DNA from 2 places in the Sporomusa sp. 246TCP1 genome. Region 2 is predicted to be linked to the other one. Evidence: riboswitches for the same ligand, from Rfam matches in the RefSeq annotation. Region 2 holds a riboswitch; the other holds the start of a gene.
The links. Region 2 has a riboswitch for molybdenum cofactor ahead of moaA (GTP 3',8-cyclase MoaA). Riboswitches for the same ligand answer to the same signal wherever they lie in the genome.
Positions count from the first base shown of each region.

Region 1: another riboswitch for molybdenum cofactor. It lies ahead of AC1ECB_RS11930 (energy transducer TonB); the one in region 2 lies ahead of moaA (GTP 3',8-cyclase MoaA).

Region 1 is NZ_CM170492.1:2,486,064-2,501,211, forward strand. It holds gene AC1ECB_RS11920 (Ig-like domain-containing protein) at 1-622, opposite strand, end outside; gene AC1ECB_RS11925 (TonB-dependent receptor plug domain-containing protein) at 640-2,628, opposite strand; gene AC1ECB_RS11930 (energy transducer TonB) at 2,776-2,883, opposite strand; molybdenum cofactor riboswitch at 3,023-3,142, opposite strand; molybdenum cofactor riboswitch at 3,280-3,399, opposite strand; molybdenum cofactor riboswitch at 3,516-3,633, opposite strand; gene AC1ECB_RS11935 (cytochrome c maturation protein CcmE domain-containing protein) at 3,700-4,071, opposite strand; gene AC1ECB_RS11940 (cytochrome c biogenesis protein) at 4,068-4,727, opposite strand; gene AC1ECB_RS11945 (heme exporter protein CcmB) at 4,736-5,413, opposite strand; gene AC1ECB_RS11950 (ABC transporter ATP-binding protein) at 5,388-6,002, opposite strand; gene hfq (RNA chaperone Hfq) at 6,269-6,529, shown strand; gene AC1ECB_RS11960 (MFS transporter) at 6,768-7,940, shown strand; gene AC1ECB_RS11965 (P-loop NTPase family protein) at 8,098-8,829, shown strand; one part of gene AC1ECB_RS11970 (IS630 family transposase) at 8,841-9,390, opposite strand; one part of gene AC1ECB_RS11970 (IS630 family transposase) at 9,389-9,897, opposite strand; gene AC1ECB_RS11975 (excinuclease ABC subunit UvrA) at 10,060-11,667, shown strand; gene AC1ECB_RS11980 (serine hydrolase domain-containing protein) at 11,664-12,575, shown strand; gene splB (spore photoproduct lyase) at 12,695-13,717, opposite strand; gene AC1ECB_RS11990 (methyl-accepting chemotaxis protein) at 13,784-15,148, opposite strand, start outside.
Region 2 is NZ_CM170492.1:3,978,130-3,993,277, forward strand. It holds gene AC1ECB_RS18840 (radical SAM protein) at 1-830, opposite strand, end outside; gene AC1ECB_RS18845 (hypothetical protein) at 864-1,049, opposite strand; gene mobA (molybdenum cofactor guanylyltransferase) at 1,156-1,749, opposite strand; gene AC1ECB_RS18855 (cytochrome b/b6 domain-containing protein) at 1,908-2,609, opposite strand; gene AC1ECB_RS18860 (iron hydrogenase small subunit) at 2,622-2,933, opposite strand; gene AC1ECB_RS18865 ([FeFe] hydrogenase, group A) at 2,946-4,205, opposite strand; gene AC1ECB_RS18870 (molybdopterin molybdotransferase MoeA) at 4,373-5,608, opposite strand; gene AC1ECB_RS18875 (molybdopterin-binding protein) at 5,629-6,651, opposite strand; gene moaC (cyclic pyranopterin monophosphate synthase MoaC) at 6,775-7,251, opposite strand; gene moaA (GTP 3',8-cyclase MoaA) at 7,254-8,234, opposite strand; molybdenum cofactor riboswitch at 8,329-8,460, opposite strand; gene AC1ECB_RS18890 (flavin reductase family protein) at 8,679-9,272, opposite strand; gene AC1ECB_RS18895 (MBL fold metallo-hydrolase) at 9,301-10,089, opposite strand; gene AC1ECB_RS18900 (GNAT family N-acetyltransferase) at 10,118-10,594, opposite strand; gene nrfD (NrfD/PsrC family molybdoenzyme membrane anchor subunit) at 10,610-11,575, opposite strand; gene AC1ECB_RS18910 (4Fe-4S dicluster domain-containing protein) at 11,590-12,132, opposite strand; gene AC1ECB_RS18915 (molybdopterin-containing oxidoreductase family protein) at 12,132-14,327, opposite strand; gene AC1ECB_RS18920 (DUF169 domain-containing protein) at 14,363-15,148, opposite strand, start outside.

The DNA of each region.
Region 1 (15,148 bases), 1.5 Mb from region 2:
CTTCAGGAACAGGCTCCCAAGCCAGTTGTACCTTATACGCTGAATCCTCCACAAGCCGCAAATTTGCTGGAACCGTAACCGGCGGCAAACCCAAGCTGAATACACCAGCACCGTAATAATCGGTTCCCTGAGCATCATGTATAACTATCTTCAGTCCATTTTGTCCTACCGATGAAGGGTTGATAATACCGGGAACAGTCAAATAAAGATCGGTATTGGCAGGTATGACTAGTTGCTCTGGCTGAGGGATAAAGCTGCATTGTATACCGTCTTTTACCTTTTTGACACTGGTTGCACCATATGCAACCGCATAAAACCGCTCCCCCGGATTTTTGTACTCCAGCCTAGCCAAAGTACAGCCCGGGTCTGCAGCCTGAATATCCTTCTGCTTAATAGTAAACCCAGGAGAAAACGAAACAGTCAACCTGCTACCTTTGGATAAGTCCAATTCCGTATCAACGTGAAATTTTATTGTATAACGCGCTTCCAGGCCAGGCACCAGTGATGAAGCCGAAACCGTTACCGAAGATAAATCACTGGCAAAAGTACTGGCAGTGACACTGACCAGCATAATAAAGGCTGCAAACACTATGATTAAAACCTGTTGCCTAATAAGATTCATGGTAAAATGTCCCTCCTTTAAAATTTGTAATCAGCACCCACCATCACGGTTCTGCCCGCCGCCGGATAGAATAGTTCATCCTGGTATTCTTTATCAAAGATGTTGGCTACTGTAATATACCAATCCTGTTTCTCGTTAATCTGACGCTTGATTTGCAAATCCATAATATGATAGCTGGATAGAGTAGGATATGTTGATTTAACTGTCGCGGTATGCCCAGTACCATCATCCCAGGTCGCTCTTTCACTGGAAAAATGCCCAGTAAGTCTGAACTTATAGCCCTTATCAGCCTGATAAGTTACTCCATAATTAATCATATTGTGAGGAGTATATTTAAGCATACTAGTTGTTCCGTCATTCTTAATACCAGTTGTATCTAGATAGGTATAATTGATAAAGCCGTCTAAGCGATTAGTAAACTGCTTGTTTAGTTCGATCTCCAGACCTTTTATTTTGGCATAGCTAACATTATTGTAAGGAACACTTTTACTCGCCAAAAAAATCATATCCTGGATATCATTTTTAAAGATGGCAATGTCGCCTGTTAAACTCTTATCAAATTGATGTTTTAACCCCACTTCATAATTTTTAGCTTTTTCTGGTTTTAGATCAGGATTTTGATTCTTACCGTAAAGTTGCTCTACCGTAGGGAAACTGCAGGTTTTGCCAAAGGAAGTCCGCAGTGTATTATTGTTATCCAGCCGGTAGACCACATTGATAGTAGGATTAGTGGCTGAATCCTTGATAGTGGCAGTATCGGTTACTTCATTTTCATCACGCCTGACGCCAAGAGTAATGGTAGTTCTCTCGTTGGGAAGAAAATTATCTTGCACGTAGTAACCATAGCGTTTGTTATTGTAAGAATCCCAAGAATAATTGTACGGATCAGATAAATCAGAATTAGATTTTTTCCAGTCGATATCATTGTATAGTGTTCCAAAAGTTAAAGTATGTAGATCGTTTAACTTATAGTTACCTTGTAATTCCACGCCATTTAAGGTGCTATCCCAATAGCTTGCATTCCATCGGCTTGTACTATAACCCTTGATTGTCGTCACTGCCGGATCATGATCGGCCCCATTAGCCCAAAGGCCGTTTTTCTCAGTAAACCGATAAACTTTAACATTATAATCCAGTTTACTATTAACCTGCTGTGCATATTGCAAAGACAAGTTACTTTTTTCCCAGTCTCTAAATTCTGTATTATTTAATCCAGCCCAAAAGCCAGTATTATAACTTATAGGCTTACCATTAGCAGGGTCAAGAGGGGCTAAACAGCCTTTATCAGTATCAGAATATCCCCCTGTAAAAGTTAACGATGCATCATTTTCAAATTTCCAGTTCAGTTTAGTATTAAAATATGTACTCTTTCTATCCGCATTGCTTATATAGCCGTCAGTATGCTCGGAGCCGCCATTAATATAATAATTAAACTTATCGTCGCCTCCACCGTATGAAACAGAGCCATTTAGCGTGCCATTGGACCCACCGACGACGGAAACTTTACCGCCCTCATAGTTCTTACCGTTTTTGGTGGTAATTAAAACCATTCCTCCGATGGCATCTGTCCCATAAGATACAGGCGCAGGGCCTTTGATAACCTCAATTTTGGCAATATTACTCACTGGGAACATATCTAGGTCCGCAGCTCCACCACTTAATTTAGAAAGCGGATCTACTAAAACACCATCAATATATATTTTCGTATAGGATAGAGCACTCCCACGGATATCCAGTGTATTGTTATTTTTCTTCCCCCGGTGCAAATTCACGCCTGGAACATCCTCCAAAGCGTCTGCCAGATTCCGGGCTCCTTTAGCCTCAATATCCTTGTCAGTTATAACGCTAGTGGTGACCAGATATTTTTCTAAAGGAATTGCTGTAACTATCACCTCGTCTAAGGTAAAAGACTCCTCCGGCACGCTTTCAGTTGCAAAAGTCAAGCCAGGCACTGATAATAAACAACAATTAAGGATTGCTAGATAACCAATCATTTTCTTGTGCATTGCGAAAATTCCTCCTTGAATTTTTGATGATTACGACCACGGTATTGTTCACCCCCTTAGTCCACACCGTCAAGACACTACTGCAAATTAAACGTAACAGGAATTGCCACCCACAAGCCTGCCCTCCTTAAACGCCGAGTAAACCTGCTAACTACGCATGTTGGTAACTACAGCCAGATCCAACTGGCTATAACCTGAACTGGCAATAACCTGAACATCCCCTACTACACCCTGCTCTGAAACCAATACCCGCAATACTTTCCACCTGAATTCCCGATGTTTCAGCCTTGATAAAATGAATTCATTTGACAAAAAAATAAAGTTCAGCATTACACAAATCACTGCACAGCTCTGAACCTTATTTCAGTATTCTTCTTTGCGCAACGCTAAACTGCTTTACTAGCGATGTTCTTCTTTGCGCAATGGCAGATATACCTGTTTCCTGGTATACCCTAACGGCCAACAGGTCATGACATCAGTTTTAGACCTGCAAGCTTTGAAGAATCTCATATTTAATTATGGGGTTAAATCTTTAATGCATTACTATACAATTAACTTTTATTTGACGAAAAAATAGAGTTCAACCTTACACAAATCAATGCGCAGCGCTGAACCTTATTTTAGTATTCTTCTTTGCGCAACGCTAAACTGCTTTATTAGCAATGTTCTTCTTTGCGCAATGGCAGATATACCTGTTTCCTGGTATACCCTAACGGCCAGCAGATCATGACATCAGTTTTAGATCTGCAAGCTTCGAAGAATCTCATATTTAATTATAGTGAAATTGTTAACAAATTAAAGCATGCCTTTAGTACGTTGTATAAATAACTGTACGTCGAAAAAAAATTAAGATCCAACATTACACAAATAAATGCGCAACGCTGAACCTTGTTAGCGGTGTTCTTCATTGCGCAATGGCAGATATACAAGTTTCCCAATATACCCTAACGGCCAATAAACCATGACATGAGTTTTAGATCTACCGGCTTGAAGAATCTCCTATTAATTTAAGGACATTATTCTACATAAAACCAAATAATCCTTTTTTTCATACATATTTTTGAGAGTTAATCATTGATTCACACTCCCTTGGTATTTTGACGGGCATTTCACCAGCAACTTGTCTGCCTGGAATTGTCCATTAGTATATTTACCAATTGCCACTATGCCGGTCGCTTGCTCTAAACCATCAGGTTTGACGCCACGATACACCACTGCAGCTTCTTCACCAGCATCATCACGCAGCATAAACTGAGTGTATCTTCCATCTTCAGCCTGCATTACTTTAGCTGAGGCCAGTATTCCCTTTACCTGAACGGTGCTCTTGGCGCTCTTGGCCTGAGCAAAGGTGACATAAGGCGTAACTGAGCTTTGAAATACAAAAACACTATAGGTGATAAACCCGGCAATGACTGCCAGACAAACCAGACGGTACTTTTTCATATTGATAGCCCCTTTCCTGGCCGCGCAGTTGTTCTGACAACACTCCGGGTTAAGAGTAAACAGTAAAGAGCCGTGGCCCCGCCCACAGCAGCCAGCAGCACATACAGCATGATCGGCTCCATAGCCACCTTGCCGGTGCCGTTGAGCACAGGCTCTGGGTGTAGTGAAAAGTACATGCGAGGGATAATAAACACCAGAAAGGGCACAGACAAAAAGGATAACAGCGCATACACAGCACTCACCGTCGCCCGTCGCTCCGTCTCTTCAATGGCTGTTCTGAGTGCCAGATAAGCACCGTAAATTAATAGCAAAATAAACACGGTCGTCTGCCGAGGGTCCCAATTCCAATATGCTCCCCAGGTCAGCTTGGCAAAAACTGCACCGCTAACTGTCGCCAAGAGGCAAAAGCCGAGACCCAACCGAGCCGAACAGGCACTCAAGCAATCATACTTACGCTGCCTGGTTCTGAGATACTGCCCAGCTGCTATGGCTGACACCAAAAAAGCCAGCACCGATACCCAGGCAACCGGAATGTGAAAAAAGGCAATCCGAACAAGGTAACCCAGTCCCGCGGCAGGCGGCACCAGGCAAAACACTGCAAACAGCACTCCAGCTATCCATACCGCAATTAATGATGCAACTATTCTAAGATTCATACATCCTCCTAATCCTGCCAAAGGTAGTCAAACAAGAGTACTCCGGCGGCAACAACCGCGGTGTCATAGCCCGCCATAAACACCAATTCGCTTAATTCAGGTATATCGCCTGATAGAATCTTGGCAGTCGCACCAATGGCGCTTAAAAATTGCGGCAACAACACCGGAAAAGTAAGCACCGTAAAGATCGCATTTTTACCTTGTGTGTACATGACCATAGCGGCTGTCAACGTAGACACAGTCGCTATTCCAGCACAGCCAAGAGCCAAAATGGTGATAAAAGGCAACCAATTCCCAACTTCAACGGCAAGAAAAATGATAAACAGCGGCACCACTAGGCAGGCCAAGCCGCATAAAAGAGCTAAGTTAAACAACAATTTACCGAAAAAGACAACTTGACCAGTAGCATATAATCGCAGTCCCAGCAATGTACCTGCTTCCTGCTCCTGGACAAACACCCGAGCCAACCCGGCCATCGCACAGAAAAATAGCACAACCCAGAGAAGGGCAGCGGCTAATTCCGGTGGCAAAGGCGCTCCGGCTATCGCCATGCTGACACTTGAGAGCGTGGTCAACGCGAACATAATTAGCGCTCCGCCAGCATACATTGTTCTAATTTCACATACCGCATCTTTGACCAAGACTGCCCATACTGCATTACTAAAGCTCAAGTGTACTGTTGCCATATAGAACCTCCTCGACCTCGTTAGTAGCAAGTATAACGGCAGCATTCTTGCTGACTGCATCAACAATCAACTCTTTTACAATGATTCTTCCACTGACGTCCAAGTTAGATGAAGGCTCGTCCAAGATCCATACAGGTGGATTAATACCTTTAATAACCGCCAGTTTTAGGCGTTGCCGCATGCCTGTGGAGTAGGTGGCAACCGGATCACACCCAGCTCCGCCTAACCCCACCTGACAGCATAACTTTTCAGCCTCAGACTTAGAACTAGGCACACCTCGTACTTTTGTCCAGAAAATAATATTTTCGATTCCCGTAAGCGCCGTATACATTGCCATTTCAGGCGATACAAAACCAGTATAAGAGATTTGCTCTTTTGGGCTTGATGCATTATCCAAAGTTAACCTAATCCGCCCAGTGCTTGGTCGAACCAGTCCCGTGATGATTTTGAGCAAAGTAGACTTACCAGAACCGTTACAGCCTGTTACTGACAAACACTGTCCACTAGCAACTTCGGCACTGATATTTGAAAACAGAAGTCTTTCACCAAACCTTTTGCCTATATTGTCAATTAAAATTCTAATATGCATATATATCTACTCCAAACAAGGACTATTTAGAGTATTATATCATTTATTGCAACTAATTGAAAATTATACGCATGAAACGAAAGTATTGCATCACCGATGAATACCGAAAGTACAATTGTAGATTATAGTCGCTTATTAAATTCATCTTCATTAAAAAACCACGGCTTGGGAATTGCCGTGGTTTTTTTAGAAGGTAATTTGTGGTTAATAACGAAATGATACCTTTATCACCTATTGTTATAATATAAAACGCAGGGGAGGTTTTTATGAATACTAATCCTAACGCTAGCATCACTTCGGCATCTACGCAAAAGGCAAAACTAAATTTACAAGACAACTTTTTGAATCAAGCTAGAAAGGAAAATATCCCCGTCATTATTCATTTGTTAAATGGATTTCCGGTAAAAGGTATCGTCAGGGGATTCGATAGTTTCACTGTTACCCTGGAAAATGAAGGGAAACAACAACTCGTATACAAGCATACTATTTCCACTATATTACCGCTTAGGCAATTTTCCTATAAATAATAAGGAATAAATCATTGCATGTGTTATGCGCTGAAGAAAGGAGGTCTTTATGTCAAAAAAATATGAATCTACGGTTACATTTGTAGCCGCTTGTATGATAAACAGGCTGTCTCCACCGCCACCTGTAAGCAACGACAATTCTAGGTATAACTCCTTTTAACCGGGGAAAAATTGCCTTGCTTACATCAATCGACGGCATCCTCCTTGGTTGAAAGGGACAAAAAGGGGGAGCTACTCAATGACAACTATTCTTAAGGACAGAACCCTATTGGGGCTAAATTTGGCAGTGCTGTTAATGATGTTCGGAGTTGGTATGATAGTTGCGGAATTGCCGCAACGAATCGTGTACTTTGACGGAAACGGGGAATCGGTAGGATATCTAGCTTCGGCGTTCGCCTGTTCCTATATACTAATCCAAGTCCCTATGGGTAGATTATCAGATAGGTTTGGCTTTAAGCCGTTTCTGATTGTCGGATACTTGTTGTGTTTTTTAGCTGGATTGCTATTTTTCTTTGCAACAAACTCTGGGTTGATGTTTTCATCCCGATTTTTGCAAGGAATCGGGGAGGCACCGATTTGGGCACTTGCTCCGGCGTTACTATCAGTAAAGTTCCCAATGGATAAGGGCAAGGTAATGGGGATATATAATGCTGTCTTCCATTTCGGTCTTACTCTGGGTCCACTTGGGGGAATAGCATTGGCAAAGGCGTTGACCGGAAATGAGGTTTTTCTTGTTTACTCTTTTTGTTGTTTAGCCGGCGCGGTTGTAATCAACCTCCTGGTAGAACCGATAACAAAAAAAGAACTAAAATCGACAAGTTTATTTGATTTTCGGAGCATATTGAAGTTGATCGGACAGCGACAAACATGTATTTCGTTGATCGGGATCATTATTTACGGTACTGGATATGGAACATTTCTCACAATTATACCCTCATTCTTATTGCAAGAAAAATCCGTAAGCTCAGTTGAAATCGGCGTGTTCTTTTCATTGTTTTATGTGGCGATAAGCTTTTCGCAAGTTATTACCGGTCCACTAACTGACATATTTGGGCGGAACAGATTTATGATTATAGGGCTTCTCGTCACAATTGCCGGGATAATTATCGCCCCGGTCTTAAGTATGCCGTTAGTCTTATTGGCACTTACAGTTGCAAGTTTAGGAATGGGTACTTTTCATCTCGCTTCAATGGGCTTTTTGAATGAGATTGTACCTGACTATTTAAAAGGCACGATTTCGGGGGCATATTACTCTTTTTGGGGTATTGGGATGTTTTTTGGTCCACCGATAATAGCCAAAATATCTACATGCACCAGTTTTAAGGTATCAATGGCGGGTTATTCACTCTTTATACTACTTGTTGCAATTGGACTGATGATTAGCTCCAGGTGTAAAGCAGAGATTAAATGAAAAATTAATTCTATGTTACACTAAAGCTTAAACAGTATACCTAGTACTTATAAACGCAATAAATATATAGCACTACCTGGCGTCTATTTCTAAAGCCGAAATAGACGTCTCCTTTTAACAAGTAGTTATTTTTTTAAGGGATATGAGGGAAAAATCCATGAATGAGTATATTGCGCTAAAGAATGCGCGGGTTCATAACTTAAAAGGTATTGATGTTACAATTCCCAAAAATAAGCTAACAGTTATTACCGGCGTATCAGGAAGCGGTAAGTCAAGCCTTGCCTTTGACACGCTTTATGAAGAAAGTAAAAGGCGCTATTTAATGTTTTCAGGCACACAATTTATGGTGGATAGCACCCCGACATTTGATAGTATATCAGGACTTTCTCCAACCGTTGCAGTAGAGCAACGTATTATCCGTCAATCAAACCCACGTAGCACAGTTGGAACAAGAACAAAAATAAGTAATATGCTCGCAATGCTATTCGCAACTTATGGTGAACACGACAACAAATATGACGATGGTCAGCCTCTTTCAATGGAGATGTTTCAGAAAAATTCTCCTAAAGGTATGTGCGTACAATGTTTAGGCAGCGGGATTATTAAACAGCTTGATGAAGAAAAGTTGTTTGCTGATTCGTCACAAAAAATAGAGGATGTTTCTCTTGGTTTAGGTAAGCGAGGAAGCACTAGAAAAATACTTGATAGCTTTTATAAATACCATAACCTTTTGCCAACACAAAAACTATCCACACTGACGGATGAACAATTATTTTATTTGAAATATGGCGATAATGGTAAGTCATCCTTTATTGGATTTATACCGTGGATAACACATATTACAAATGGCGCTTTAGCTACATCAGGCCGTCTATATACAACGCATTAAACAATGAAAAATTAAACACAAATGCGGTCGACGGTCTTAAGCGGATTACGATTAATATCATTAATAAAAGCAAATACAGCATTAGCAATTTCCTCAACTGATTTGAAAAAAACATTGTAGATGCAGGTGCGTTTGAGCCAACCCCATACTTTTTCAATTGGATTTAGTTGTGGGCTATATGGGGGTAAAAAAACTAACTCAAGTACTTCTTTGTTTTGTTGCAAAAAAGGTTGAAGCAGTTTGGCATGATGAATGCGGGCATTGTCCAAAATCATCACGATTTTTTGACCAGGATATTTCTCAAGCACCAATTGCAAAAATGCGAGAAATTGCTGTGCATCATAACTGGTAGAGTGACTACATACTACTTCTCCGGTTTCATAATCTAATACGCCGATTAGCTTTACACCACTGTGTTTTCCGTAGGTTGGAACTATTCTTTGCTTTCCTTTAGGAAACCAAGTCCGAAAAATGGCTTGATAGTCCCTAATCATGCACTCATCTTGAAACAGCAGACGGTCGATTGTACCATGCAAAAGCGAATCTTTCAGTTCATAAAGTTTTTTTAAACTCTTCTTGTTTTTGAGGATTTGCATTAGCCAGAGTGTATGTGGGCCGGGTACAGCTAAATCCAAGGCTATGCAACAAATTTAACGTACCGCGTATACTGTAAGTTACACCAAAAGTTTTCTCAATCCATTGCTGCAGTAAGGGAGCTGTCCAGTTCATTTCTACCGAAAATCCAGCGTCTTTTGGAACGTGATGTGCAACCATATCATACACTTGTTGGCATTGCTCTTCGCTTAAAAAGGTTGGCCGGCCTGGCGAATGGTTCATTCGTAAGCCTTTTAATCCGCAATTAACATAAAGATTAATATATCGATAGACTGTGCTAAGAGCCCGCCCAGTTATTTGAGAAATTGTTTCTTTTGAATACCCTTGCAAATACAGGTAAATCGTTTGATAACGTTCCTGCATCCGCGAATTCTTACATGACTTCATTTTTCTTTTGAGGCGTTTGACTCTTCGATGGATTACTTCTGATGGTAATTGGCGGATGTCTCGCATGTGTCTACCCCTTCGTCATGAATTAATTGACAAAGGATTTCGCCATAAAATCCAAAAACCATTTTCTTAACAAATAATAATTATCAATAGTTGCTTCTTTTTGATATTTTTTTACTCTTTAATGCGTCATATATAGAATATCTCTTAACCAGCGCAGGATATATGAATAAATGCTCTTGCCCTAAATGCGGAGGCACAGGGCTTGGCGAACAAGCTTCGCACACAGTTATTATGGGTAAAACCATTTCTGAACTTGAGAAAATGTACATTAAAGACCTATATATTTTTTTAGACAAAGCCACTTTGAAGCAAACGCCATTACTTGGTGAAATACTTGTAAAGCTAAACTGCATGGTTGATGTTGGCTTACATCATCTTGCGCTTTCACGCCCTGTCCCTACACTTTCCGGCGGCGAGATTCAAAGATTATTCTTGGCTTCATACATTATCGCAGAAATGGATAGCATTATTTTCATATTTGATGAACCGACAATAGGGCTGCATGAAGTAGAAAAAGCAAAGCTAATTAAAATTCTTAAAAATCTTGTTGAACGCGGAAATACGGTAATAACTGTTGAGCATGATGAAAACTTCATGCGCTGTGCCGATTATATTATTGACTTAGGGCCAAACGCGGGAATATATGGCGGCGAAAAGATTTTTCAAGGTTCATTTAACGAATTTTTATATTGCGAACATTCAAATACCGCTCCCTATTTGAAAAATGAAAGCATTTTTACGGTTAAAAAAACGTATAAACCAATTAATACGCAAAAAATTTTAAAGATAGAAAATGCCTGCTTACATAATTTACAGAATATAACTGTTACTATTCCATTAGGTTTAATAGTAGGCGTTGCTGGGGTGTCAGGCAGCGGCAAATCAAGCCTTATTTCCAATACGCTCGTACCAAAATTAAAAGATATTTTGCATACAAAATGCGTGATTGATGATGAGGATGATGAAACCTCATCTGAAACCGATAATGTAGCAATCAGCGGAACGGAACATATAAAAAAGTGCCTTGTTATAGACCAAAAGCCAATCGGTAGAAGCCGTACCTCTTGCCCTGCCACCTATACAGGTATGTTTGACCGCATTCGCGCTTTATTTGCTCAAAAAAGCGGCTTACCGGCAGGATTGTTTACCGTAAACTCCCAAGGTGGCTGTAAAGTATGCAAGGGTGACGGCGAGGTACACTATCATGTAGGTTTTGGTAATTTTATAGATTTGGAGTGTGAATCATGCGGAGGTACAGGATTTATTCCTGAAGCACTGGAAGTAACTCTTGATGGTAAAAACATCAGAGACATTTTGACCTTAACTGTTGATGAGGCGACGGAATTTTTCAAAGGTAAAGATAAACCCATTGAAAACATGCTTGCTACACTTTTACGTGTCGGAATGAGTTATATTACTCTTGGACAAAAAACACCTACCATATCCGGCGGCGAAAGCCAACGGATTAAGCTTGCGAAAGAACTGTCAAAGGGGCAAAATTCCAAAGATACCGTTTATATATTGGACGAGCCTACCACAGGGCTTTCTTTTCACGACAGTTTACGGCTTATGAAACTAATGCAAGAGCTTGTGGATAAAGGCAATACTGTCATTGTTACAGAACACGACCCGTACGTGCTGTCAAACTGCGATTATATAATTGAAATGGGAGTTGGTGGAGGTAGTGACGGCGGAAATATAATTGCGACAGGAACTCCTGCTAAATTAAAAGCTGATAAAAATTCTATTATAGGTCGGTATTTGAAGTGAATGAGGATCTAACAAAATTTACAGATGAATATATCAAACAAAAACGATACCGGCTGATAAACAGCGTCGTGCTTTATAAGGATTCCAAACTTATTTTAGCGAGATATTACAATGGATTTGATAAAAATAGCCGTAATAACATTAAATCTATTTGGAAAAGCATTTTGTCCATTTGTATAGGCATCTGTTTGGATAAGGGATATATTAAGCACCTTGATGAGCCCATTGCAAATTATCTTGATGAGTTTGCAGAAAATAATCACCCATATCATAAACTGATTACAATTCGGCATTTGCTTACCATGACGTCGGGAATTTATTGGAATGGTGGCATTCATTATCATTGCCCAATGCTTGAACAGCTCTGGAAAGTAGCAAACTGCATAGGACAGCTTGCTGACACAGCTATGGCTAATGTACCCGGAACAAAGTTTGTATATAAAGAATGGGATGTTATATTATTATCAGCGATTATTGGAAAAGCGGCAGAAAAAAGTGCATATGTGTTTTGTAAAGAAAACCTGTATGAACCGCTTGGAATAACAAGTGGCGCATGGGCTAAGTTTTCAAATGATGTTGATTATAATATAAGCAAAAATCCGAATCATGAGGCGCAGTCTGATTTGTCAGCTTGCGACCTTGCCAAAATCGGTTTTTTATTTCTGGATAATGGAAAAGATATTGTCGATGAAAAATATGTCAAGGCAGCTGTTTTGCCCTCGCAAAATGCAAAAGAGTATGGATTTTTATGGTGGTTATTTGATGGAGGTTACGCTTGCCGAGGATATGGAGGGCAAGAGATAACTATTCTGCCGGGAAAAAATATAGTGTATGTTATTCAAGCAACTCCGACCGCACAAAGCAAAAGTTATAGAGATGTTTTTGATAATATTATTCAGATGATATGAATAAATTAGTAGGGCAAACAGGGCAGTTTTCTACTCTTTGTTTGAAATTCTGCACCGTTACCAATGATACGGTTCATCTCTACTAATCTTAAATGAAAAATCTTTCACGATGAATTACATTATACAAAGTACTCCACTTTAGCCTCTGGAAAGTACGCCTTTGCCTGTGCAAACATATATTCCTTTAATGTTGCTATTGTATTATCCTGATAAAGATATTTGCCATAACCGAATTGCCCATATTTAAATCGTCGCGCTTCCTCGTCCAGAGGGAGAGTTGTTTGCGGAAACAAATCCAGTATCTGACTTTTTGCCCGCTTAGTAAAACGGTGACTGATAAATTCAAAGGTAATATCCCTACGGGCTGTCTGGGGCAACTGGTCATTTAGGGATTGGAACAACCAGTCATATTCTTCCTCCCACCCCTCGAATTGAAGAATAGGAGCAATGATGAACCCCAGCGGGTAACCGGCAGCAGCCACTTTGACCGCTGCTGCCACCCGTTCCGCCGCCGTCGGTGTTAAATGCTCGTATTTTCGTATCACAGTTGGGGCGTTGAGACTAAAACGAAACCGTGTCCGGCCATTATGCCTAACAGCCAAAAGAGAGTCAACATCCGTAAACTTCGTGACAAATCGAAACCGTCCCAATGTTCGCTCGGCAAAAAATTCAATTGCTTGCCGCAATACTCCTGTCAGGTATTCTGTCGGAATAGGGTCAGAAGTGGCCGCTCCTTCAAAAATGGTAACATCCGGCGCGCGTTCAGCTATATATTCGTCGGCCTGTTCTAATATTTGCTCATTGTTGACATATACACGCAAATATGGCTTTTTACCCAGCGTTGTGGCCAAATAACAGTACTCACACATACCGGGACAACTAGTATTTAATGGAAGCTGGTAATGGGCCGATGGCTTGCATGCTGAGAATTTAGTACTTCGACGCACGCCTACAACAAGAGTACGTTTGGCTTCACTAAAAGTCTGCTGTTGGTTTTTCCCCGGAATGCCGGTAACACGGTTATGAGACCCTGTTAACTCAATAGGCACTGATAAATCCAGCAATTTATCATAGATCTTTTTGCCAAGCGGAAATTCTAACGCCTGAGGCTCAAAAAAAGCTCGTTTAGGTACAAAGCGCATATACTTCACTCCTATAACATTTAAGCCTAGTATGCGCAATGCGCAGCGCATTAAGACTAGGTTGACCTAGATTTTAAATTTCCGGATTTCATGTTGTAATTCTTCTGCCATTTTAGCCAGGCTCTGGCTACTAGCTGCAATTTCTTCCATAGATGCTGATTGCTCTTCTGTTGCTGCTGAGACAGTTTGTGTATGTCCAAGCGCCTCGCTGCTTATAGTATCAATTTTATTTACTGCTAAAACAATATGCTGACTATCTGTTGCCATCTGTTGCATATTAGTAGAAATTTCTTTAACTTGTTCAGAAACCTCAGTCACAAGACTGGCGATATTATCAAAAGACTGACCCGCTAAAGTTACCACTTCCGTTCCTCTTTTTACTTCCTTAGTACCGTCAGTCATAGCCGCAACCGCGCTATCTGTTTCAAGTTGTATTTCGCCAATTAAATCGGCTATTTGTTTTGCGGCTTCTTGGGATTGCTCTGCAAGTTTCCTAACTTCTTCTGCAACTACGGCAAAACCTCTACCTTGTTCTCCTGCTCTAGCGGCTTCTATGGCGGCATTTAAAGCAAGCAAATTCGTCTGCCCGGCTATACCAGATATAGTATCAACAATTTGTCCAATTTCCTTAGAGCGCTCTCCTAGCTTCGCGACAACAATTGCGGAATTATTTACTGTTTTTTCTATACTGCTCATTTGTTCGTTAGCCTTGGCGATAGCCCCCAGACCATTTTGTGCCGTTTCAGCTGTTTTGTTTGTAGTGCTTGCCACAACGCTACTGTCCGCAGCCGCTTGTTGGACATTGGCCGACATATGGTTAATTGTAATTGACGTATCATCAATAGCCTTTGATTGTTTTTCTGCTCCACTCGCTACTTCTGCGATTGTTGAAGCTACCTGGGTTGCAGCTTGTGCAGATTGTTCCGCGCTTGCTGTTAACTGTTCGGATGAAGCCGCTAGCTGCTCCGCCGTCTGAGCTACATTTTTTATAAGAATTCGAAGATTTTCAGCCATACTATTAACAGCTTTAGTTAGCTGACCTACCTCATCTTTAGAATCAAAGCTAATGTCCTGTACGTTTAAGTTTCCATTCGCAATCTCTTGCACATTGGCAACTACTGCAGTAAGTGGTTTGGATATTATTGTTGCTACCCACCATCCTAATCCTAAAGCAAGTATCATGGATATTAACGGGATACAAATAAGCATTTTATTAGCAAAAGCAAAATCCAAATCATTCTGAATGTTTATCACATCTGCTGTTTTAGCATCATTTTCTGCAAGTTCGTCACAGAGCTTATTCATAGTATTGAGATGAGGTAAAGCATAATTCCTATAGTATTCGTAGGCATCTAATTTTTGTCCAGTAGATGCTATATCTAAAGATTTTTGGCGTTCGATTCTATATGAGTTTAATGCTTCTTTTATTTG
Region 2 (15,148 bases):
TCTATAATCCCGGTAAGTGTTCGCAGCAGTTCATCTTTGCCTTCAGGCATAATATTTTCCAAATAGATACAGTTAGATGGATGAATCGAAGTAATACCGGAATGTTTCAACTCCATATCTCGAATCATTAAGCGCAGCTCTGCCAATATTTCCATTTCTTCCGGGATTTCAAACTCCCCGCTTTGGGTTTTCTCATAGAGCTCAGTTCCTGGCTGTACTATAATTGTTAGAATACCTATATAATCCGGCTGAATTTCATTACAAATCAGCGCCGTATTCCTTGCATGCTCCCAGGCTTTAGGCGCTTTACCTGCCAACCCTAAAATCACGGTTACAAACAGATTTATACCTGCTTGCCTTATCTTGCCCCCTGCTTGAACCATTTCCCTACGACTAACGCCTTTTCGTATAGCACGAAGAACTTCTTCATCTCCGCTCTCTACACCCAGATGAGCCTCAACTAATCCATGTTTTTGAAGGTCTATCAATTCAGCAAGCGTTTTATTCAATATACTAACGGCGCTGGCGTAAGTACCAACATATGTTAGACTGGGAAAAGTATCATACAGGCAGTCTAATATCTTGATTAAATGCTCTACAGGCATACTTAATGCATCACCGTCTGCAAGAAAAACCTTTTTCACATCACCATAGTATTCTTTTGCGAGCTCAATATCCTTTAGAATTTCATTTAGCTCACGCAAACGATATTGCTTATCTTTATACATATAGCAAAATGTACATTGATTATGGCTGCAGCCAATCGTACACTGTAGTATGTAATCGTCTCCTGCTAAATGGGGGCTGTAAATATTTCCTTCATATCTCATAGGCGATTTTCTCTCCCGGCAATCGAGCACAGATTAATTGTTAGCTACTTTGCGCACATACATGAACTTCACTTTTGCGTCACTCGGTTTATTTTTATACAGCATACTATATACCATTTTTTTAGCATCTTCCGCGCTACTAGTTTTTACTGTATTCATCATTAAGATAACCTCACCTGTTGTTGAGCAAAGATGATGCTTAACTTCATATGTTTTCACATTATCACCTCTCCCCAGATACTTTCACGCTTCAACTGTTCCAAATAGACTAACTATGGCTTCTTATACAAAAGCCAAGCAGACCAGGCTATATTACACCGATAGATTAACTAACTGGTTTATCGCTCTCACCAAGATAGGATAAATCTTCTGGTGTATTAAGATTACAAAATATTTCTTTAGGGTCACCAACCTGCCGTAAATCGCTTTCAACTATTTTGCATACTCTTACATCAGGATAAAATCTAAATACCTGACTAACACCTGCTTGCAAACACTTTTCTATCGGTTTTATGCAATTGCGTGAATAGACAGCGCAAAGTGGTTCCAACCGGTTTCCTATCTCAGGAACTACTACATCACATCCCGCTCTTCGCCCCAGTAAAAACCTGGCTAACTCTTCTGTAAAAAATGGCATATCACAGGAGACTATAAATGAATACTGATGTTGAGCGGTCATAAGTCCGGCATGCATTCCTCCGAGCGGGCCCATGCCCGGGTAGCTGTCTGGAACCTCCACAATTCCCGGTAAATTATATTTTGCTGTATGGTTACTGGCAATAATTATTTCATCCACAAAGTTTTGCAGTTTTCGCACAGTACGTTCGATAAGAGTTTCATTTTTAAATAATAGCAGTGTTTTATCACGCCCCATGCGTGAACTGCGTCCACCTGCCAATATTATTCCACTCACCGCCATAATAGCCCCCTAGCCTATTGAATTCTATTTCTATTATACTTTTTTATTAAAAATTTTGCAGGTGCAAATGGGTGTTTTATAGCACACCACCCACCTGCAATTTTCCAACATTTGTATATAGCTGTTCAAAATAGTGGAGCTATTTCTGCGCCTTATTGTTAACGCACATGCTGCTGCCCTGTAACAGATACAGACTCATTGGCTTTTACTCGCATAATTTCGTTTTCAACCCATACCGGGTTATGATGCTCAGCCTCACGACGCGGCTGAGTTCCATCACCAAACATGCACAAAAATTCGCCCCAATTGTAAATTCCGAGGAAGATATGCGCGAATACGCACACTCCCAGGACAATACCAACCACCAAATGCACCATATCAAACCAGTACATGGCTACTTTAGGCGCTACCGGCAGGAATGCGTATAGTGCCCAACCGGTAACAATTAACAGTATACCACCAATCAGCATCATAATCCCCATTTGTTTTTGACCAGAGTTCATTTTACCCATTGGCGGCACTGGAATGGTTTTGCCTAATAGAATTTTCTGCGGATAGCCACCACAAATCTTCATCCAGGCCATATCCCGCTCATCAAAGGTAAATATCCGGCGGGTAAAGGCCACAATTCTGTCCAACGCAAAGATCGTGTAAAAAATACACGCTATTGTAAGAATGCCTGCACCAACAATATGGATTTGCATAATCACATTTTGCAGAGCTTCACCAAATGGTTTTAGCCAAATAAAAAATCCGGTAATGGCTGCTGGTAAAAAACCTACTATTAATCCCCAGTGAAATAGCCGCGAGATAAGAGGGTGCTTGAGTACCCACGGTCCATGTTCATCATGCTGGCTCATCAATTATCCCTCCTACACTAATTTCGTTCTGTCTACATACTTAGTATGAAACAGTTCTTCGGCCAAATTACTGAGCGGATTCTGAGCAAATTTTTTGTACACATCAGTAACTGCCTGATTGTTATGGCTTTGACGGACTTTCGCTTTTACATCATCATTATAAATGCCTTGTGCCCGCAGCTTGATGTATTTTGTGCGGTCTTGTACCAAATCTGTAGCAACATAGGCCCCGGTCCACAAGATTGCTCCGGCTACACCTACGATTCCTATGAATTCACGTCGCGAGACCTTTACGGCCTTTTCTATATAATCATACTGTGCCATTGTGTTCCCTCCTTATGACCAAGGTAGTACGGCCTTGGCTTTATCCAGCCAGGAAGTACCCATTGGGTTGATTGGCTGACCGCCACCGTTGACACAGCCGGCCGGACAATTCATAATTTCGATGAAGTGATAGGGTGATTTACCGGCTTTAACTTCTTCCAGAAGCGGTTTTACGTTTTCCTTGATACCGTGGGCTACAGCTACCTTCAACGTAACTTCTTTACCTGTTTTAGCATCTACCATCGTAACACTGGCTTCCTTCACGCCTTTTAGACCGCGAACAGGTTTGAATTCAAGCACATCCAGTTCCTTGCCGGTGATTACAAAATAGGCTGTCCGTAAAGCGGCTTCCATTACACCGCCGGTATTGGCAAATATAGTACCTGCGCCACTATATTGGGCTAAAGGATTATCCTTATCAGTAAACTCAGCGACAGTCCTAATGTCAATATTCAATTTCTTAAACAGACGGGCTAAATCCCTTGTAGTTAGCACTACATCAATATCAGGATAACTTCCTGATCTGCCTTGTGTTTTCCAGTACTCAGAAGCACTTTTGAATTCAGGACGGGAAGCCTCAAATTTTTTGGCAGTACAAGGCATAACGCCTACCATGAATATATCTTCCGGGTTAACCTTCCAGACTTCTTTGGCACCATAGGTTTTCCCCAGTGCGCCAGCCATCATCATCGGTGATTTGGCCGAAGACATGTTGGGTAAAACTTCAGGATAGTACAGCTCGGCATACCGAACCCAGGCCGGACAACACGATGTAAACTGTGGCAAAGGCCCTAAATGATGTTCTGCCGGCTCCCCTAACGCGTAGTGACGAATCTTGGCAATAAGCTCCATGCCTTCTTCCATAATGGTCTGATCGGCAGTAAAGACAGTGTCAAGAACTTTAAACCCAGCCTGTTTCATTGCTCCATACATTTTTTCTGTTATCAGGCTGCCGGGTTCCATTCCGAACTCCTCACCAATAGCAACACGAACCGCCGGGGCAATTGTTGCGACAACTGTGAGCTGTTTGTTTTTTAGCTGTGCAAGCACTTTGTCAACAACGTCAACCTTATCCTGAGGTGCTCCAAAAGGGCAATTTATCAAACATTGCCCACAAGAGATACACCTTTCACTGTTGATCGCATGAACGGTTCCATATTTGCCGTCGATAGCTCCTGTCGGGCAAAACGACTTGCAGGAATCGCAGCCCTTACAAGCCTTTCGGTCGATTTCAATAACCCTTGTTAACTCTTGTCCTTGAAAACCCTTCAAATTTAGACCTCCCCTATAAAATTTAAGCTAACTTGGCTCACACCAAACCTTTGGCGATTGACGAGAGCTGAGTTAACTTAGTAAATCAGAAAGTAAGAACTTTCTGATTTACTAAAGAAACTATTTTAGTCAATAATATAGAGTACTATCCTTAGGTGTCTGCCACCTCATATAAAGAGTTCACGGCCGCCTACCATAACTGCTGAAACTTCTTGTCCGGCGACTAACGGGCCACTTCCCGCAGGCACGTCAATTAGCGCATTGCAGGCAACCATAGATTTCAGAACGCCGTTACTTTGACCGCCTGTAAGTTCTATATAATTAGTATTGTTAATTGTCTGTAGTTTTGCCCGTAAAAATCTGCGCTGTGTACTCGATTTACTAAAACTGTCTTTCAGAATTGCCGAAATTTTGGGCGGCATTTTTTGATCAAGCCCGAGCATTATTTTAATTAAAGGCACAACAATCAAATCAAAGGTTATACAGGCGGCAGCAGGGTTTCCCGAAAGGCCAATAATTAATTTATTATTGTAGCTTGCAGCTATCATCGGCGAACCTGGCTTCATATCGATTTTTCGAAAAATGATATCTGCCCCAATTTGCTTAAAAGCGGCTGGTACAATATCGTAATCACCTACTGAAACGCCCCCGGTAGTAATGACTAAATCTGCTAAGTCTAATGCCTGGATAAGGCGCTCAACGATAGCCTCTTTTTCATCAGGAACAATTCCCATTGCAATAGGCGCTGCCCCCAGTTGCGAACAATAGGCACTTAGAAAATGTTGATTGGAATTATATATCTTACCTGGCCTCAGTTCTTCTGCCGGATCAATCACTTCGTCGCCGGTACTAAGAATAGCTATTCTGGTTTTACTAAACACCGGTATTTCATCTACTCCAATGGCAGCTAACAGCCCCACAAGCGGCGGCGTCAACACCGTACCTCTCTTCGCAATAACTTCTCCCTGCCGTACGTCCTCACCGGCTCGAATGATATCGTTTCCTGCTTTTAGGGGATAATATAGTTCGACCTTATTTCCCGTTCTTTTTACGTCCTCAAATTTGACAATTACATCTGCACCATTTGGTATCGGAGCCCCGGTCATAACTTTGATAACCGTTCCCTGAGTTACCTGTTTTTTAGGCATATAGCCAGCTTGTACCTCTTCGATAACTTCCAGTATCACCGGATTCGATGAGTTAGCTAGTTCAGTATCTTTCGCCTGTAACGCATAGCCATCTAAAGGCGATTTGTCAAATGGCGGCAGGTTAATACCTGTTCGGACATCTTGACTTAAAATTCTGCCGGCAGCGCTAGTCAACGGCACCTGACATTCTGTAACCGGATGGGTTAAATTTAATAACAATGCCTGCGCTTCTTCCAAGGGAATACCTGTCTTCATTTTTCCACCTCCTGTTTTTTTCACGCACCAGTACCAAATGAGCAAGCGGGGTACTGGCAAACCTCACACTCCAGACATAAGCCGCCCATTCCCAATTTCACGACCATTGGTCTGGTAATAAGCTGACCTGTCAAAACCAATGGCAGGACAAGATCAAACACAGTTGTTTTATGGTACATTACACAGCCTGGCAGTCCTAAAACCGGTACTTTTCCCAAATACGCCACCATTAGCATTGATCCTGGCAATACAGGCGCACCATAGGTTACAATTTCCGCACCTGCCTTTCTAATTCCACTGGGAGTAACATCATCAGGGTCAACCGACATACCTCCAGTTGTCAATATCAGTTCAGCACCATTAGCTATTAATGAGTTCACTGCCTGTGCTATTTCCTCCGCATCATCAGGAACAAGAATGTGCTGCACTACCTGGCAGCCAAATCCCTCAACTTTTGCTTTTACAACCGGCCCGAACTTATCCTGAATACGTCCATGATAAACCTCACTGCCTGTCGTAATAACACCCACTTTATAAGAACGAAATGGTTTAACGGCAGCAACCCCGGTTTGCCGAGCAATTTTCTCCACCATTTCTATTTTTGTTTCATCAATCAGTAAAGGGACAACCCGGACACTGGCAATCTTATCTCCTTTTTTCACAGGTCTGTTGTTATTACGGGTCGCAACAACGATCTCTTCAATCATATTAATACGTGTTAGGAGCTCTTCATTTATAGCAATCATTCCATCATGCTCGGCGATAAGATTAACCTTGCCTTCACTGGGTTCATTCATGCTAAGTCCCTGCCCCTTTACTGCCTGGGCAAGACGTAGTCCCGCGTCATTTTCATGCAAAAATCCTTTTTTCATTTGCCAAACATAAAGATGTTCCTTTCCCAGCTTCAAGAGTTTCGGTATATCTTCTTCTGTAATGATATGTCCTTTTTTGAAGGCTTCGCCTTTGAATTCGCCAGGTATTATTTTAGTAATGTCATGACATAGCACATTGCCTATTGCTTCTTCCACTCTGACTATCTGCATGGTTTCTTTCTCCTCACTGTTTATACTCCCAAAATTTCAACCGCTCATTTCTATTTTGTCGCCGGCTTTTATCCAGCCTGGGGTAAGTACTATGGTCCTATCACCTTTATACAATAACCTTCACTATTGTTCTCGCTTAACATGACCGCTTTTGCCGCCCATTTTTTCCATAAGTTTTATATCTGTAATTTCCATCCAGCGGTCAACGGCCTTGCTCATATCATAGATCGTCATCGCGGCAACACTGACACCACTGATAGCTTCCATTTCCACACCGGTTTTTCCTGTCGTTTTAACCTGACAGCGTATGATTATACTAGAATTTAATTCGTCCATTTCAAACTCAATATCTACCGAAGTCAACATTAGGGGATGGCACATGGGAATAAGACTAGACGTTTGTTTTGCACCCATTATGCCAGCTACCTGAGCAACTCCCAGGACGTCCCCTTTTTTGATCCCGCCACTTATGATGACTTGCAAAGTAGCCGGCTGCATATGAACAATTGCCTGTGCCGTAGCTGAACGTACAGTATCATTTTTTTCACTAACATCTACCATCCGGGCATATCCATCATTATTGAAATGAGTAAAATCCATGCTTATCCCCCTATTTGGTACATCTTTCGTTTATTGTCTGCACCCCAACCTTCATTCATATGATGCCGGTTAGGCTTTTCTCTGATTGCTTTGCTAAAGAGTTCTGCAATTATTTCATCACTGGCGTGATTTTGCAGTGCCAATTTCACATTAATTTCTTGCTTACCAAACAAGCAACTGCGAAGTTTACCATCAGCCGTCATCCGAATCCGGTTGCACGCTCCGCAAAAATGATCGCTCATTGCACTGATAAAGCCAACCGACCCCATTCCGCCGCGTATTTGATAGGACTTAGCCGGGCCATTACCTTGTACATTAGCACCTTTATATAATTCATATTTTTGCTCAATGCGCTCTCTAATTTCACTTACTGTCACAACCCGGTCGGTTTTATAAAATGGTATATCCCCCACAGGCATAAACTCAATAAAGCGAACATGTAGCGGCTTTTTTTTGGCTAATTCAACAAAGTCCAATATCTCATCATCATTGATGCCTTTCATCACTACAGTATTAATTTTTATCGGGACCATTCTTAATTCTAACGCTTTGGAAATGGAACGCACTACTTCACTCAAACTTCCACGGCTAGTTATATATTTGAACTTATTTTCATCAAGACTATCTAAACTGAAATTAACCCTGGTTAAACCAGCTGCCTTCAGTTCTTCTGCCATGTCAGCAAATAGCATTCCGTTTGTCGTAATTGCTATATCATTAATCTTCGGAATCTGGGCGATATCGGCAATAAGTTTCGTAATATTTCTACGAACAAGTGGTTCTCCACCTGTCAACCTAACCTTTTGAATTCCGATCCGGGCAGCAACTCTAACGAGATGAGCAATTTCTTCCAGGCTTAGTATATTGTCATGGCCAAGATCTTCTATTCCCTCTTCAGGCATACAATATTTACACCGTAAATTACACCTATTTGTAACAGAAACACGCAAATAATCAATATTTCGAGCATAACTGTCAAACACAGTTCATTCACTCCCTTCCTAGATTTAATAGAACAGAATTTTTATCAGAATATAAATAAAACTTCTGTGAGAAGCGCACAGAAGTTTTGATCTCAAAACTCATGAAGCGCCTCCTTTCCCAGATTGGGAGGTAGTGAAATTTCTTTCGCTACCCCGTGAACTAATTGTTCAGACTGCCAGACCATGGATAACTTTAGGTCATGCAGCTCGGAGTGCCCGTTTTATTTATTTCTAATTACTTTATATTGCAAAAATCGTGCCAATCATTTTTCCATTATTCAATCCCGAAAACTCTTGCGTAGTAAGCCTTTATCGCTGTCTTAGCTTTTGTAATATTTTATCTATTTTTTATTTTGAGAAACATCGTATCATTTTGTGTCATTTTGAAATCAACTACTTTTTTACTTTGCTTGTTGCCAGGTTCTTTAGACCGCCGAAGCGATATTAATTCAATTCACCCTCGTGGTTATCCAAAAATGCCAGACCAGGAGAATAGGCTTGACCTAAATATTCTCCAAAGGCATAATAGGAGCGGTCTGAAGCACTACTAATTAACGGATTAATCATACTAGCCATCGGAGTGCCATTTGAATCAAGAATTTCTTCATCTGCTTTGACGCCAAGGATTTGACCAATAAATTGCGTATGAGCCCCCATTTCAATAGCATGAAGAAGTTTGCATTCAAAAGCTAAGGGAAACTCATTAACATAGGGTGCGTTAACATTATCACTTCTTATCGGCGTAAGGCCGGTCACTTCAAATTTATCTGTATTTTTACCTGAAACAAGACCAATATAATCTGTTTCAGCGATATGTTGTACTGATGGTATATTAATTGTAAATGCTTTCTGCTGCAGAATGTTAGCATATGTCAAGCGTGATTTTCGCAACGAAATTGCTATACATGGAGGAGCCGAGCAACATATCCCACCCCACGCAACAGTCATAATATTAGGCTGATCATTAGCATCATAGCTGCCTACAACCCATACCGGCGAGGGCATAGCAAATAATTTAGTTCCCAGAGACTTTTTCATACTCCCACCTCTTAATTAATAAACCATTCTAAAATTCAATACGCATTCCATCATAAGCGACATATACATTCTCATAGTTTGCAACTTCCTCAGCGAGCTGCTTTGTGTTAACTGGTTGGCTGTAATGGATAGCCAAATGAGTAAGCACCGTTTTTTTAGCTCTAATTTGGTGGCCAAGATCAACTGCCTGCTCAATTGACATATGAGCATGGGGAAACCAATTCTCGCCATGAAACGTTGCATCACATATCAACCAGTCAACCCCACGCACCTTTACAGCGCTAGCTTTCGGAAGCCCGGCAGTATCCGGGTAATAGGCAAGCCTTTTACCCGGTGATTCCAGCAAAAAACCCGCCGTTTCTATCCCGTGATTTGCAGGCAAAGGAGTCAAGTGTAATGCATCCAAACAGTATTGCTTATTAAACTCCCATGACTTAACCTCAAAAATATCTGTCAAATTAGGAAACGCATCCGTAAACTGCTTTACTGCGCTGGGTGGCAAGAATAAAGGAATCGCTTCGTTTCTCGCTAATTTAACATAATATTCAAGTTCTCCGAGTCCGCCAAAATGATCATAGTGCCAATGCGTCATAAATATACAGTCAACCTGGGTAATGTTTTCTTTGATAAGTTGACGCCGTAAATCAGGAGAAGCATCAATAAGTATCTTGCTGCTGCCTGTGTCGATGAATGCGCCACTGCGTGTTCTGGCTAACTCAGGATTGCTTCTGGCTTCCCGGCATCCCACACAATCACAGAAGAAGGAAGGTAAACCTGGCCCTGCCCCGGTCCCCAGTAATATAAAAGTTGCTTCCACGTCAGTTCGCTCCTTGTTGTACCTAGTCTTATACGATATATTTATGGCATTCAATGATCATCGCAATAGGCTTACAATCCTCTTTATCCGGACATTCTAAACATTGCTCATCATAAGGCTCAGCTAGTTCGGAAAAATCACAAGCGGCAAACCCGTTTTTTTCATAAAAACGTACAGCATCACCTTTGGCAACTGTCGTAACCTTGTATAAGCTGTCATTACTATCAAATGGAGTTTGGCAGTACTTTTCAGGGTTTTTTATCATTTCTTGTAACAACCGACTGCCAATTCCAGTGTTACGTTCAGCTTCGTTGACAGCAAATACTAATAAATGAAAGAAGTTGGTATCAAGTTGAGCTAACATCGCCCCAGCTAACACTTTATTATCTGTTTTTACCAGTACGTGTTCCTCAATATCGCCGGCAAGACCCATGCCGTAGCCTGTGAATAGCTCCTGTAATTTAGCCTCGTCTTCGCTAGTGGCAAAAACTATCTCGTTGCACATAAGTGACATCCCTACTTATTTTTGTGAATTTAACCAACAAGCCTTTTCCTGCCAACGATTTTCCAGCGCTATAGCCAGCTTGGCAATTTCTCTTCTGCTCATTTCATCCTTTTCCTCACCAGGCAAAACGACTCTTACTGCAGCTCTTAAGAAGTCGATTCTGAAACAAGCCCCGCCAACAAGAACCAGTACTGCTGCCATAACTAACCAGTATATAGAAGTAAATAGCAAGCTAATGACCATTGGTACTAAAGTTCCGAAGATAACGACTCCAGCCCAAAAAGCTGAGCTAAACTCGCCACTCCATAATTTGCTAGCTCCCCGCCGCGCTTCCTCGGCTGATGACAACTTCATTCCTAATACATAGCCAGGTATCGCAAACAATTGAGCAACTAACACTGCGGCCAAAATATTTTTAATTGTAGCAGTATAAGCATTCTCACCATAACCAAATATACACAATATCAGAGTTAATGCGGCAGCCCCAGTTGCAGTCCCATTAATTAAGAAAACACCAATCAGGCCGCCACCATTCCAAAAACCTCTACCTTTTGCTTCACCCAACTCTATTCCCGGGTAGGTTACATAGAGCAGAGCCGCTATAATAGCCAGCACCGCGACAATTGTCTTAAGCCAGCCAAATCCTGCCCAAGGAATAAAACTAAAGAAAAATGTTCCATATGCAACTACCAATGGCATATATAAACTTTGTATGAGTGAGCCAAAGCTCATAACAGAAGCAAACGGACGTGCATTAACCAAATGCCCCTTGCTCTTATGGGTTAACTCTTCTAAGAGTAATAATGCACCTATTCCGGCTGCTGCCAAGGCCACGATACTTACCCAGCCGTTAATTTGTCCGGCTATTGGATTTCCTACCAAGTCTGTTACTGCAGCAATAACAAACATCATCGCTCCCATTGCGGCCAGAAAAAAGTACCACGCCGGTTGACTTCCCCAATATTCCTGCTGTTTTTCCATGCTAGCCCCTCCTCCTATGGCATAATATAGTAAATCGATGGTTTAGTTCCTAAATGTGGGTACAACGGCTGTGCATTATTTTTCCGGATCAATTTTACAATCTCACTGTCAGGGTCATCAAGATCACCGACATGTCTAGCCTGTAATTGGCAAGTTTCTACGCACCGTGTAACCATGCCTTCTTCTAACCGGGTAAAACACATTTTACACTTTTCTACGACTCCAGTTTCTTTATTCATTTGGCGCACACCATAGGGACAAACTACCATACAGAATTGACAGCCTACGCATTTGTCCGGATCGATTGCCACGATACCATCTTCCCGGTGGTAACTGGCACCAGTAGGACAACCATCAACACAGGGGGCATCTTGACAATGCATACACCCTATCGGTATATTATAGGCAGTTAAATTCGGATACTCACCGAATGGGCCAACTTTGGACACCTTGCAATATTGCATATCGAACGGTAATTCATTTTCATTTTGGCAGGCAACCGTACATGCGTAACAGCCCACACACTTTCTTAAGTCAATTAGCATTCCCCAGCGCATTAGTTGTTCCCCTCCACTTTCGAAATCCGACACATAATGCCTCTAGCGCAAAAACTGCCGCAAAGCTCATCTAAAGTATCCAGATCATCATCTACGCATACATTAATATTGGATTCAAATACGCCCATTAAGCTAGGATCTTTTACTTCCTTTTCAGGGAACCACCAGCCCCGTTCTGCCTGAATAACATCAGGTGCTACGGCCGTGGTGATAAACGCGGTCTGCTTAACCTTGCCGGTTGGCGTCTCAATCCAAACCCACTCGCCTTCTTTGATGTTAAATTTTTGGGCAAGAACCGGATTAATAGCAACCCGTGGATAGGGCCTTAACAGTCTGAGTCTTGTTATTTCCTTATGTTCGGAATGGAAGAATGGCATAAAACCGCCGCCGGCTACAAGTGATATTGGATATTGCGCAGCCAATTCTGGTTTTGCTTCTGCACTAAACGGCGGTGCAACATAGTGCGGCAACGGGTCATAGCCAAGCTGTTCAAAAATTGATATTTTTAATTCGATTTTACCTGATGGTGTTGCCACTCCCCGTGTCTCGTATTTTCTGTATTCACGATCAGCAAAATGCATCCGGTACAGCTCAACAAATTCTTCGTAACTTTCAAGTTCTAAACCTATCGGATCAAGTCGTTCTTTGAATATTTCTTCATCAGTTTTCCAAGGCCAATACTCAGCCTGCCCCATACGATGACCAAGTTCTGACCATAGCTCAATATCTGTCTTACGTTCAAACATAGGTGCAATGGCCTTTTCGGAAGCAATCAACCAATCGGAAACGCCATAGGTGGTAGTCATAACCGGTCTTTCCAACCAAGAGGCAGCAGGCAAAACATAGTCAGCCAGCATGGCTGACGGCGTCATCCAATACTCCATCACTACATACAAATCAAGATTTTTTAACCCTTCATAAACTAGTTTGGAGTTTGCGTACGATACTAACGGATTATTGGCCAATGTGATACAGGCTTTTACCGGGTAGGGTTTTTCTGTTGCCATGGTTCTAAATACTGTCGAGGGATTGGCTTCACAAAACCATTCAGCCGGAATACTTTTGCCCCACACCCGCAGCATATTTTCTGTTAGCAGTTTATAACCCGGCCAGGTATTCAGCTTAAACCGGTCTGATCCGAGTTGTTTGGCCCGTTGCTCCTCTGGCAGCATATCATTTAATTCCATTTCCCAGTCGGTAATAAACGTCGGATGAGGACCAGGCATAACATCGCCGCCCGGAACATCCAGATTGCCGCAAATAACCCGCAGCGCCACACGAGCTTGCGCTGAAGCTGCACTGCCTTTACCTAATTGATCAGTTGCAACCCCCCAAACAATACAAGCCGGCTTGCTCATGGCATATATTCTGGCCGTTTCAGCAATCAATTCCGGAGAAATACCGGTTTTTTCGGCTGCCCATTCAGGCGTGTATTCCTGTACCCTATCGCTTAGTTCTTCAAAGCCTACTGTCCAATTTTCAATAAACTCATAATCACATAAACCTTCATTAATAATAACATTTAACCAGGCAAGCGCCAGAGCATTGTCCGAACCTGGTTTTAACGGCATCCAGATGTCAGCTTTTGCGGCTGTTTCACTAAAATTCGGATCAATAACGATGATTTTGGTTCCATTCTCTTTCGCTTGCAACGTACCACGCATCTCCGGTAAATAGGAAGCCCCGCCATTATGACCCCAAATAACAGCACATTTGGACCCTGCAACTTCAGGATCGAAAGCAGCCCAACCATAGGAAGCGGCTTCAGTTAAAAAGTTTGGTATCCAACACACAGGAGCTGTATGAACAACATTAGGACTACCCAAAAGATTGAAGAAACGCCTCCGGGCAAAGTCGTCAGTACGATTAGTTCCTCCGGTAGTAGCAATTGTCTCAGCACCATACTTTTCTTTTAACGCCGTCAAACGGGCCGCAATGTCATCTAATGCCTCTTCCCAGGATACACGTTTGAATTCACCCGACCCGCGTTTGCCTACCCTTTTAAGAGGATAGTTGATCCGGTTGGGGTGGTTGAGATGATCTAGAGCCGCTACTCCCCGAGGACATTGCGCCCCCAAATTAAAGGGATGCTCCGGATCTCCCACCACCTTTGTTACCACTCCATTTTCAACTGTTGCCAACATGCCACAGTTCATATGGCAAAAATGGCAAGCTGCCTTTTTTACTTCGCTCATCCTTTATCCCCCAATTTTACGCAATTTTAGTTTGTTTACCTGACTGTTAGCTGTATGGCCTTTTGCGGGCACTGCCCGACACAGGTATAGCAGGCACAGCATTTTCCGGCAGCTGATGTACTTGCCGTTTGCTTCCCATCGACAGTCACCATCTTAATTACGGCTTCCGGACAAAACGCTTCACATAAGCCACAGCCGGTACACAGGTTGCTGTCAATACGAACATCAACTGAATTACCTCCTACCGGTTCAGCATAAGCTACTTTATCTATAACTGGCGGCATATAAATCCGCCGCCGAGCCTCCGGAATACTTTTTACCGATAATTTTTCCAGCGCCCCTACCAGTGTGGGCAATTGTTGAAACGGTACAGAAACATAGGCTTCAAAATCACTAATATCACTAATGGCTCTGGCACCATAACAACCGAAAGAAATATTCATTTGTTGCGTTTTCATAACCTGCACCGTCAAATCAGCACAAGTTGAGTTGTAACCTGAAGTATGAAAATTATGCCGTTCCCCCGTGCTATAGCTGGCTGCACACATTAACCACATCATTTGTTCAGGATACATAGTAAAAATAACTACATCTGGTTCAAAAGTGGCATCCTCAAGCGGAGCAAGCACAGTCGCCGCATAAGTACCGGCCTCAAACTCCTGCCGTGTGGCTATCATCTTCTGTGCACATTCAATTGTCGGCAATTTTTTAAACAACAGATATAATTCACCAGAACGCAATTTAGGGGACATAGGAACCAACCCCATAATTGCAGCTCCGTCCGGGCAGGCGTGCCGACTGGGTGGCATATATAAACTATT